Regions from separate parts of the Arthrobacter sp. QXT-31 genome, predicted to be linked through region 1. Evidence: riboswitches for the same ligand, from Rfam matches in the RefSeq annotation. Region 1 holds a riboswitch; the other holds the start of a gene.

Region 1 (5,410 bases):
TTGGACACCACCGCTGCAATCTCCACAGGAAGTTCGCCGCTGCGGGCGCGGGCCAGCAGGTCGTTGAGGCAGTGGTCGTACTTGGACACCATCACCAGGATGCGCTGCTTGCGGTCGTGCCGCTCCAGGCGCCAGTCCATGCCCCATTCCCCGGCCAGCGGCGCGAAGCTTTCGCGGAGCTGTTCGACGGCGGTGGTGTCGCCGGCGGCAGTGTCACCCGGGGCGGCGGTTGAGGCGAAGTGCACCCGCATGTAGAAGTGCCCCGCGCTCCGGTCACCAAACTGCTTGAGGTCCACGATGTAGCACTCCTGCTTGAGGAGGAAATCCGCAACCGACTGGACGATCCCGAGCGAATCCGGGCAGGAGAAGGTGAGCACAAACTCCCCGGTTCCGGGCCCGCGGGACTGGGCCGCCGCCGTCGGGCCCGCCGCCGTCCGCTTTTCCTCGGTGCCGATCATCCCTGGACGCTCTCTTTCTCCTGCTGCCGGCTGTCCGCAACCTCGCGGACGGCGTTTTCCTCGGCGCGCAGCTCGTCCTGGAAGGCCTCGTAGCGGGCAATGTGGGCAGGCCGGCGGCGCAGCACCAGCCAGGCAGCACCGAGGAGGACGAACCAGACCGGTGTGACCAGCAGGGCGGCCAGCGTGTCGGGTTGAGTGGTGAGGGTCCACAGCACAAAGCCGAAGAACGCGAAGACCGCCCACACCATGGGAATGCCGCCAGGCATCTTGAACTTGGAGGCGGTGTGCAGATGCGGGCGCCGGCGGCGGAAGGCGATGTAGCTGGCGAGGATGATCGACCAGACGAAGACGAAGCAGACGGCAGAGACGGTGGTAACCATGTCGAACGCCTTGCCCACGTCCTGCCCGGCGTACATGAGCACCACGCCGGAGAGCAGCAGCACGCAGGACAGGAACAGGGCGTTGTTGGGTACCTTCCGGCGGGACAGGCTGCTGAAGACGGCTGGCGCATCCCCTTCCTCGGCCAGGCCGTAGACCATGCGCGAGGTGGAGTAGATGCCGGAGTTGGCCGACGACATCGCCGAGGACAGGACCACGAGGTTGACCACCGTGGCAGCCGCCCCGAGACCGGCCAGCGAGAACATGGCGATGAACGGGCTGTGGCCGGCGGCGAACTGGGTCCAGGGCGTGACGGACATCAGGATAATGAGGGCGCCCACGTAGAAGAGCAGCACGCGCACCGGAATGGAGTTGATCGCCTTGGGCAGGTTCCTCTCCGGGTTCTTGGCCTCGGCGGCGGTGGTGCCCACCAGTTCGATGCCCACGAACGCGAACACGGCGATCTGGAAGCCGGCCACGAAGCCCATGAATTCATTGGGGAAGAAGCCGCCGTGGCTCCACAGGTTGGTGAAGCTGGCCTGCCCGGAGTCGCTCTGGAAACCGGTGAAGATCATGAACATGCCCACGATGATCAGGGCAGCGATGGCGATGATTTTGATGAGGGCGAACCAGAATTCGGTTTCGCCGAAGGCCTTGACGGTGGTGAGGTTCAGCAGCAGCAGGATGGCCACGGTGGCCAGGCCGGGGATCCAGAGCGGCAGTCCCGGCCAGAGTTCACGGGAGTATCCGGCGATCGCGATGACGTCCGCAATTCCTGTGATCACCCAGCAGAACCAGTAGGTCCAGCCGGTGAAAAAGCCCGCCCAGGGGCCCAGCAGGTCGGCGGCGAAATCGCTGAAGGACTTGTAGTTGAGGTTGCTCAGCAGCAGTTCGCCCATGGCCCGCATGACGAAGAACAGCATGAAGCCGATGATCATGTACACGAAGATCACCGACGGCCCGGCCGCGGAAATGGTTTTGCCCGAACCCATGAACAGGCCGGTGCCGATGGCGCCGCCAATGGCAATCAGCTGGATATGGCGGTTGCTCAGCTGCCGCTCAAGGCGCGGAGCTTCCCCGGCCGGGGATGCAGGAGGGTGAATCGTCATAAGGAACTCCATTGTTCAAGTGGCGCCAATGGCCACACTGACAGGGTTCCTCCCCGCTCTGTACTGGACCTGAGAGATTCCGCGGACATGGTTGACCGCTTTGCACCTTCGGTGAGCCCGGGCACGCCAGGCTGCTTTTCAGAGTTGCCTCGCCGCGGCGGTACGTGGGCCTGAGAGTTTCCTGGGGAGGGTTTGCTCCTACGGCGCCCGCTGATGTACCGGCAGGGCTCTCCCGCCGCAGATCGTAAGCGTTTTCAATTATGAAAGCGAGGGCCGCGGTCCTGCCCTGGAAGCCCGGTCCGTGCCGGTCAGCCCAGTCCCGCTAGCCACCGGGTTCAGTGTGGTCTCGGTCACGAAGAATTGTCAAACCCCGGCTCCCCGAGGCCTTCACGATCCTCGCCGCGGAGGCTTGGCCCGACCGCGTTTTGGCATTCGCCGCCCAGTGCTGTACTGTGTGAGCCGAATCACCCACATCTTCATAGCCTTTCGAACCGTGGCGGGAGAGTCCTCCCAGTCATGCACCGGGCAGGCGCCGTAGGAGCAAATCCTCCCCAGGAATCTCTCAGGCCCCAGTACCGCCGCGGCGAGGCAACTCTGGAAAGCAGCCAAGCATTGTTTGGCTCACCGACGGTGCAAGCGGACACCCGTGTCCGCGGAATCTCTCAGGTCCAATACAGAGCGGGGAGGAACCCAAATCCATGCCGTGCCACCCCTGGCCGGCCAGACCTGGAGTTCCTCATGACGATTCAATCGCTTCCGTCAACGTTCGCTGACCGGCATATCGGCGCCCGCCGCCAGGCCGACATCGACACCATGCTCAAGCACGTCGGCTATGACACGGTCGACGGCCTGGTTGACGCCGCCGTTCCGGCCTCCATCCGCCAGGAAAACGCGCTGCGCCTCACGGCGGCCCTCAGCGAAGTTGAGGTCCTGGCCGAGCTTCGCCGGCTTGCGGCCAAGAACAAGACCGCCGTGCAGATGATCGGCCAGGGCTACTACGACACCGTGACGCCGCCCGTGATCCGCCGCAACATCCTCGAGGCCTCCGCCTGGTACACCGCGTACACGCCGTACCAGCCGGAGATCTCCCAGGGCCGGCTCGAGGCGCTGCTGAACTTCCAGACCATGGTCCAGGACCTGACCGGGCTGCCCATCGCCAACGCTTCCCTGCTGGACGAAGCCACGGCCGTGGCCGAGGCCGTGCTGCTGATGCGCCGCGCCAACAAGAAGAACGAGGGCAAGACCGTCCTGGACGCGGACTGCCTCCCCCAGACCATCGCGATCGTGAAGGGCCGCGCCGAAGCGCTTGGCTTCGAGGTGGAGGTCGCCGACCTCGCCCAGGGACTGCCCGACGGCGACATCAACGGCGTCGTGCTCCAGCAGCCCGGCGTTTCGGGCCGGGTGTTCGACCACTCCGGCGTGATCGCGGCCGCCAAGGAGCGCGGCGCGCTGGTGACCGTGGCCGCCGACCTGCTGGCCCTGACCCTCATCACGCCTCCCGGCGAGCAGGGGGCCGACATCGCCGTCGGCACCGCCCAGCGCTTCGGTGTCCCGCTGTTCTTCGGGGGCCCGCACGCTGCCTACATCGCCGTCCGCACCGGCATGGAGCGCACCCTTCCCGGCCGCATCGTCGGCGTTTCCAAGGACAACGCCGGAGCTCCCGCGTACCGGCTTGCCCTGCAGACCCGCGAGCAGCACATCCGCCGCGAGAAGGCCACCTCCAACATCTGCACCGCGCAGGCACTGCTGGCCATCGTGTCGTCCTTCTACGCCGTCTACCACGGCCCCGACGGACTGAAGGCGATCGCCGAGACCGTCCACCGCAACGCCCGCGTCCTGGCTACGGCACTGAAGACTGCCGGCCGCGAACTGGACAGCGAGACCTTCTTCGACACCCTCACCGTCCGCGTTCCGGGCAAGGCCGCCAAGGTCATCACCGCCGCGGAGGCCCGCGGCATCAACCTCCGCTACATTGACGCGGACACCGTGGGCGTCTCCATCGATGAGACGACGACGGCGGAAACACTGTCCGCTGTTGCCGTCGCCTTCGGCGCGGGTCCGGTTGGGGACGCGGCGGGCTTTGCACTGCCTGAGGCCGTGCTGCGCACCTCGGACTTCCTGCAGCACCCCGTGTTCAACACGCACCGCTCCGAAACCCAGCTGTTGCGCTACATCCGGAAGCTTTCCGACCGCGACCTTGCCCTGGACCGGACCATGATCCCGCTGGGTTCGTGCACCATGAAGCTGAACGCAACGGCCGAGATGGAAGCCATCTCCTGGCCGGAATTCGCCTCGATCCACCCGTTCGCCCCGGACTCCCAGACCGCGGGCTGGCGCGAACTGATCGACGGGCTGGAAGCCGACCTCGCCGAGATTACCGGCTACGACCAGGTGTCCATCCAGCCCAACGCCGGGTCGCAGGGCGAGCTCGCCGGCCTGCTGGCGATCCGCGGGTACCACCGCTCCCGCGGCGACCACCAGCGCAACGTCTGCCTCATCCCCGCCTCCGCGCACGGCACCAACGCGGCCTCGGCCGTGCTGGCCGGCATGAAGGTGGTCGTCGTGGCCACCGCCACCGACGGCACGATCAACCACACGGACCTGTACACCAAGATCGAGCAGTACCGGGACGTTCTCTCGGCGATCATGATCACCTACCCCTCCACCCACGGGGTGTACGACGGCGACGTCCGCGAAGTATGCGACGCCGTCCACGCCGCCGGCGGCCAGGTCTACGTCGACGGTGCCAACCTCAACGCGCTTGTGGGCCTGGCGCAGCCGGGCAAGTTCGGCGGGGATGTCTCGCATCTGAACCTGCACAAGACCTTCTGCATCCCGCACGGCGGCGGCGGACCCGGCGTCGGACCCGTCGCGGCCAAGGCCCACCTCGCCCCGTTCATGCCGGGCGACGCCACCAAGGCTTCTTCCGAGGGTGCCGTGGACGGACACGGCGTTGCGATCAGCGCATCGCGGTTCGGTTCGGCGGGCGTACTGCCCATCTCCTGGGCATACGTGAAGCTCATGGGCGGCCAGGGCCTGACCGAAGCCACCAAGTCGGCCCTCCTCGCGGCGAACTATGTCGCTTCGCGGCTGGATGAGTTCTTCCCGGTCCTTTACACCGGCGACAGCGGGCTGGTGGCGCACGAGTGCATCCTGGACCTGCGCGGCCTCACCGCGAAGACGGGCGTCACCGCCGAGGACGTGGCCAAGCGCCTGATCGACTTCGGTTTCCACGCGCCCACGCTGGCGTTCCCCGTGGCCGGCACCCTGATGGTGGAGCCCACCGAGTCCGAGGACCTGGCCGAGATTGACCGGTTCATCGAGGCGATGATCACCATCCACGCCGAGATCGACCAGGTCGCGAACGGTGACTTCACCCTGGAGAACTCCCCGCTGCGCAACGCACCCCACACGGCAGCCGCCGTCGTCAGTTCCGACTGGAACCGTTCCTACCCGCGCGAGCAG
Region 2 (5,410 bases), 670 kb from region 1:
TCCTGACGGACCTGATCGAACTGCACATCCAGGGCAAGCAGGCGCACTGGAACATCGTTGGAACCAACTTCCGGGATCTGCACCTCCAGCTGGACGAAATTGTCACCGCCGCCCGGCTCTTTGCCGACGACATGGCCGAACGGATGCGCGCCCTGCATGCCCTGCCGGACGGACGCAGCACCACCGTGGCCAAGTCGACGAACCTTCCCCAGTTCCCGGAGGGGCTCATCAACACCAAGGATGCGATCGACCGCATTGTGGCCGCGCTGGAAGCGGCCGTGGGCACCATGCGCAAGGTCCATGACGAGGTGGATGAGGAAGACCCCACCACCGCAGACCTGCTGCACACCTTCATCGAAAAGCTCGAGCAGTTCGCGTGGATGACCGCCGCCGAGAACATGAAGGCGACGGCCAGCGTCACGCAGCCTGACAGCAAGTAGCCGCGCGGGCAGTTATTGCCCGCGCCGGTTGTCATGGGCGGCCCTGGAGGGATTCCACCGGGGCCGCCCGATTCTGTGTCTGCTACTTCTTTGTGCCCGTTACTTCGCGCGTCCCGACTACTTCTCGCGGTGCCCGCTACTTTGCGCGCGGGATGCGGCGTAGTACGACGGCGGCAAGGGCCGATGCTGCAGCCATCAGTACCAGCCCAATCGCCGCAGTGATATGGACGCCGGAGTCAAAGGATGCCCGGGCTGCTGCCGTCAGCGCCTCGGCCAGCGGTGCCGGCAGCGATCCGGCGAGCTCCATCGCGCCGGCCAGTGTTTCCCCGGCCTTGTCCGCCGCCGCTGCAGGGACCGTCTCCGCAACGACTGCCGGCAGGGCGAGGTGCTGCTGGTAGGACGCGGTCAGGATGGATCCCAGCACCGCCGTGCCGAGGAGTGAGCCCACTTCGTAGCCCGTCTCGGAGATCGCTGCCGCTGCGCCGGACTTCGCTGCCGGCGCTGCTCCCAGAATCAGGTCGTTCGAGATGGTCTCGGCTGCTCCCACACCCACGGCCAGGAGAAGGAGGGCGGCCAGCAGCGTGGCGGGGCCGCCGTCGTGATTTCCGAACGTGACCAGGCAGTAGCCGGTGGCGCTCAGTGCCAGTCCCGCGGCCACCACAAAGCCGGGCCGTACCTTCCTCACCAGCGGAACCACCAGCAGGCCCGCCAGCACCATGGCCGTAAGCGCGGGCACCATGGCGGTGCCGGACTCCGATGGTGACATGCCTTCGAGCAGCTGCAGGTGCTGTGCCAGGAACAGGATGAAGCCGTTGTAGGAGAACAGCGACAGGATGTTTGCCGTGATCGCCGTGCTAAACACCGGGTTCCCGAACAGGGACAGGTCCAGCAGTGGCGATGCCAGGGCCTGCTGGCGTCGGACGAAGAGGAAGCCCATGGCCATGCCGAAGGCCATGACGGCGAAGGGGGCCAGGCCGGGCCCGTGGGTTGCCAGTTCCTTGATGCCGTAGACCACCGGCACCATGGTCAGCATCGACAGCACCACGCTGGGGGCATCCACCCGTCCCGGCTTCGGATCCTTGGATTCGGGGATGAGGAAGCGGCCCAGGATCAGCGGCGGCAGCATGATCGGCACGGCCACCAGCAGGACTGCGCCCCACCAGAAATGCTCCACCAGCCAGCCGCCAAAGATCGGCCCCAGCGCTGCACCCCCGGAGAAGCATGCCGCCCAGATGGCAACGGCCAGCCTCCGCCTGCCCGGTTCCTGGAAGATGTTGCGGATCAGGGACAGCGTGGACGGCATGAGCATCGCGCCGAAGAACCCGAGTGCTGCGCGGCCGGCGATGAGCCATTCGGCACTCGGTGCGAACGCAGACGCTGCGGACACGGCCGCAAAGCCCGAGATGCCGACCAGGAGCAGGCGGCGGCGTCCGATCCTGTCTCCAAGGCTGCCCATTGCCACAAGGAGCCCGGCAAGGACCAGCGCGTAGGCGTCCACCACCCACAAAAGCTCCACGCCTGAGGGATCCAAGCTGCGCGCGATGGCGGGAAGGGCGAACGTCAGTGCCGTATTGTCCACGGCCACCAGGAGGACCGGGAACATGAGCAGGGCCAGGGCGAACCAGTCGCGGCTCTTGTGTGCAGCCGCGTTGCCGCCGGTGAGCCTCGGGCTAAGCGTCGAGTGGATCGTCATGAAATAACTATACCGTCTGGACGGTACAGTTATCACCCTCTTTGCCGGAACCGGGCATGATGGAATCCATGCCCAGAAAACCGGTCGCGCGCGGCGCAGTCCTCGATGCCTTCGAATCCCTCCTGATTGAGGTGGGGGAGCGCGCTGCCACACTCGACGCCGTGGCCGCCCGCGCCGGCGTCTCCAAGGGCGGGCTCCTGTACCACTTTCCGAACAAGGAGGCGCTGATCGGCGTCCTGCTGGACCGGCTGGATGAGTTCGCCGAGGCGGATGCCCAGGCCATGGCAGCGGCCCCCGAGGGTGCTGCCGCCTACTTCATCAAGTCATCGGTCTGGGCCGATACGCCGCTGGACCGGGCCATCGTGGCTGCCACCCGGCTCGCCGAAGTGGCGCACGAGGAAACGCGGCGCCGGTTCGCCCACATCCAGCAGCGGTGGCTTGATGAGATCGCACGCGATGTCGGACCGGGCCTGGCCAAGGCTGTTTTGTACATGGGTGACGGGCTCTACTTCAACGCCATGCTGTCCATTGGCCCCGCCGCGACCCCGTCCGAGACGGCTGCGGACGTCGAAAGCCTCCTTGCCGCCCTTGACCGGCTGCGGGGGTAGGCCGGCTTGCGGCCGGGCTGCCGCCACGGTTTGTGGACGCGAACCCGCCGGAACGCATCGAAGCCGCCGGAAATTTCCAGCGAACGGGAGGCCTTCCGGCGTTTTCGTTCTGGGGCCGGCCGTCATGCCTCACCCTGCGCCGACACGGTTTGCGGACGCGAACCCGGAGTAGGAGAATGGGCTCGGTGGCAGCTGTCACCGCCCAACTTAATAAAGCCTTTGATCTGCGGCGGGAGAGTCCTGCAAGTAGGTACAAGCAGGCGCCGTAGGAGCAAAACCTCCCCAGGAATCTCTCAGGCCCACGTACCGCCGCGGCAAGGCAACTCTGGAGAGCAGCAGGCTGTCCCTGAAATGCTCCGCTCCACGCGGACGGTTCAGGGCGTGCTGTGCTCACCGACGGTGCAAGCGGGGCTGTGCGAGGGCGCAGCAACGCGGAATCTCTCAGGTCCAATACAGAGCGGGGAGGAACCCGAATCAATGTGGCGTACCCTGCGCCGCCTTAGTCATGGAGTTCCTTTTGACCGTTAGTTCAGCCTCCTCGTCCTTCGTCGACCGGCATATCGGCGCCCGCCGCCAGGCCGACGTCGAAGCCATGCTCAAGGCCGTCGGCTACGACACCCTCGACGCGCTGGTTGATACGGCAGTGCCCAACGACATCCGCCAGGACTCCCCGCTGGCGCTCGCCCCCGCGCTGAGCGAAGTGGAAGCCCTCGCCGAACTCCGGAAGCTCGCGGCGAAGAACAAGACTGCCGTGCAGATGATCGGGCAGGGCTACTACGACACCGTGACGCCGCCGGTGATCCGCCGCAACATCCTCGAGGCCCCCGCCTGGTACACCGCGTACACCCCGTACCAGCCGGAGATCTCCCAGGGCCGGCTCGAGGCGCTGCTGAACTTCCAGACCATGGTCCAGGACCTGACCGGGCTGCCCATCGCCAACGCTTCCCTGCTGGATGAAGCCACGGCCGTGGCCGAGGCCGTGCTGCTGATGCGCCGGGCCAACAAGAAGAACGAGGGCAAGACCGTCCTGGACGCTGACTGCCTGCCGCAGACCATTGCCATCGTGAAGGGCCGCGCCGAAGCGCTTGGCTTCGAGGTGGAGGTCGCGGACCTCGCCCAGGGACTGCCCGACGGCGACATCAACGGCGTCGTGCTCCAGCAGCCCGGCGTTTCGGGCCGGGTCTTCGACCACTCCGGAGTGATTGCCGCCGCCAAGGAGCGCGGCGCGCTGGTGACGGTGGCCGCCGACCTGCTGGCCCTGACCCTCATCACGCCCCCGGGCGAGCAGGGCGCGGACATCGCCGTCGGCACCGCCCAGCGCTTCGGCGTGCCGCTGTTCTACGGCGGACCGCACGCCGCCTACATGGCCGTGCAGAAGGGTCTTGAGCGCTCGCTGCCCGGCCGGCTCGTGGGTGTCTCCAAGGACTCCGCAGGTGTTCCCGCCTACCGGCTGGCGCTGCAGACGCGAGAGCAGCACATCCGCCGCGAGAAGGCCACGTCCAACATCTGCACCGCGCAGGCCCTGCTGGCCATTGTGGCCTCGATGTACGCCGTGTACCACGGCCCGGAGGGTCTGAAGGCAATCGCCGAAACTGCCCACGGCCACGCCAGGACTCTCGCCGCGTCGCTCAAGGCTGCCGGGCTGGACGTCCTCCACACCAGCTTCTTCGACACCGTGACGGTCTCCGTCCCGGGCAAGGCGGCCGCCATCGTCGCCGCCGCCGAGCAGAAGGGCATCAACCTCCGCAGCATCGACGCCGACACCGTTGGCATCTCCACGGATGAAACCACGACGACGGCCATTGTCGCCGACGTTCTCGCCGCCTTTGGTGCCACGGCAGTGGAGGCGGGTGACGGTTTCGCGCTGGAGACCGCCGTCGAACGTTCCTCCGCGTACCTGCAGCATCCGGTGTTCAACACGCACCGCTCCGAAACGCAACTGTTGCGCTACATCCGGAAGCTTTCCGACCGCGACCTTGCCCTGGACCGGACCATGATCCCGCTGGGTTCGTGCACCATGAAGTTGAACGCGACGGCTGAGATGGAGGCCATCTCCTGGCCGGAATTCGCCTCGATCCACCCGTTCGCCCCGGACTCCCAGACCGCGGGCTGGCGCGAACTGATCGCCGACCTTGAGGGGCAGCTGACGGAGATCACCGGCTACGACCAGGTGTCCATCCAGCCCAACGCCGGGTCGCAGGGCGAGCTCGCGGGCCTGCTGGCCATCCGCGGTTACCACCGCTCCCGCGGTGATGAGCAGCGCAACATCTGCCTGATCCCGGCATCCGCGCACGGCACCAACGCCGCCTCGGCCGTGCTGGCCGGCATGAAGGTGGTCGTGGTGGCCACTGCCGCCGACGGCACCATCGACCACGCGGACCTGTACGCCAAGATCGAGGCCAACAAGGATGCGCTCTCCTGCATCATGATCACGTACCCGTCCACGCACGGGGTATACGACGGCGATGTCCGCGAGGTCTGCGACGCCGTGCATGCCGCCGGCGGCCAGGTGTACGTCGATGGCGCGAACCTCAACGCGCTGGTGGGCCTGGCGCAGCCGGGCAAGTTCGGCGGGGACGTCTCGCACCTGAACCTGCACAAGACCTTCTGCATCCCGCACGGCGGCGGCGGACCGGGCGTCGGCCCCGTCGCAGCCAAGGCCCACCTCG

Evidence for each region. Region 1 has a riboswitch for glycine ahead of cycA (D-serine/D-alanine/glycine transporter). Riboswitches for the same ligand answer to the same signal wherever they lie in the genome.
Region 2: it holds a riboswitch for glycine, as region 1 does, so the genes downstream of both, gcvP (aminomethyl-transferring glycine dehydrogenase) here and cycA (D-serine/D-alanine/glycine transporter) in region 1, are expected to answer to the same signal.

What each region holds. Positions count from the first base shown of each region.
Region 1 covers NZ_CP019304.1:2,040,666-2,046,075, forward strand. Annotated here, with positions in the region: gene purU (formyltetrahydrofolate deformylase) at 1-458, opposite strand, end outside; gene cycA (D-serine/D-alanine/glycine transporter) at 455-1,945, opposite strand; glycine riboswitch at 2,094-2,190, opposite strand; glycine riboswitch at 2,433-2,533, shown strand; gene gcvP (aminomethyl-transferring glycine dehydrogenase) at 2,684-5,410, shown strand, end outside.
Region 2 covers NZ_CP019304.1:1,368,623-1,374,032, reverse strand. Annotated here, with positions in the region: gene BWQ92_RS06190 (Dps family protein) at 1-440, shown strand, start outside; gene BWQ92_RS06185 (MFS transporter) at 577-2,133, opposite strand; gene BWQ92_RS06180 (TetR/AcrR family transcriptional regulator) at 2,202-2,741, shown strand; glycine riboswitch at 2,962-3,060, shown strand; gene gcvP (aminomethyl-transferring glycine dehydrogenase) at 3,247-5,410, shown strand, end outside.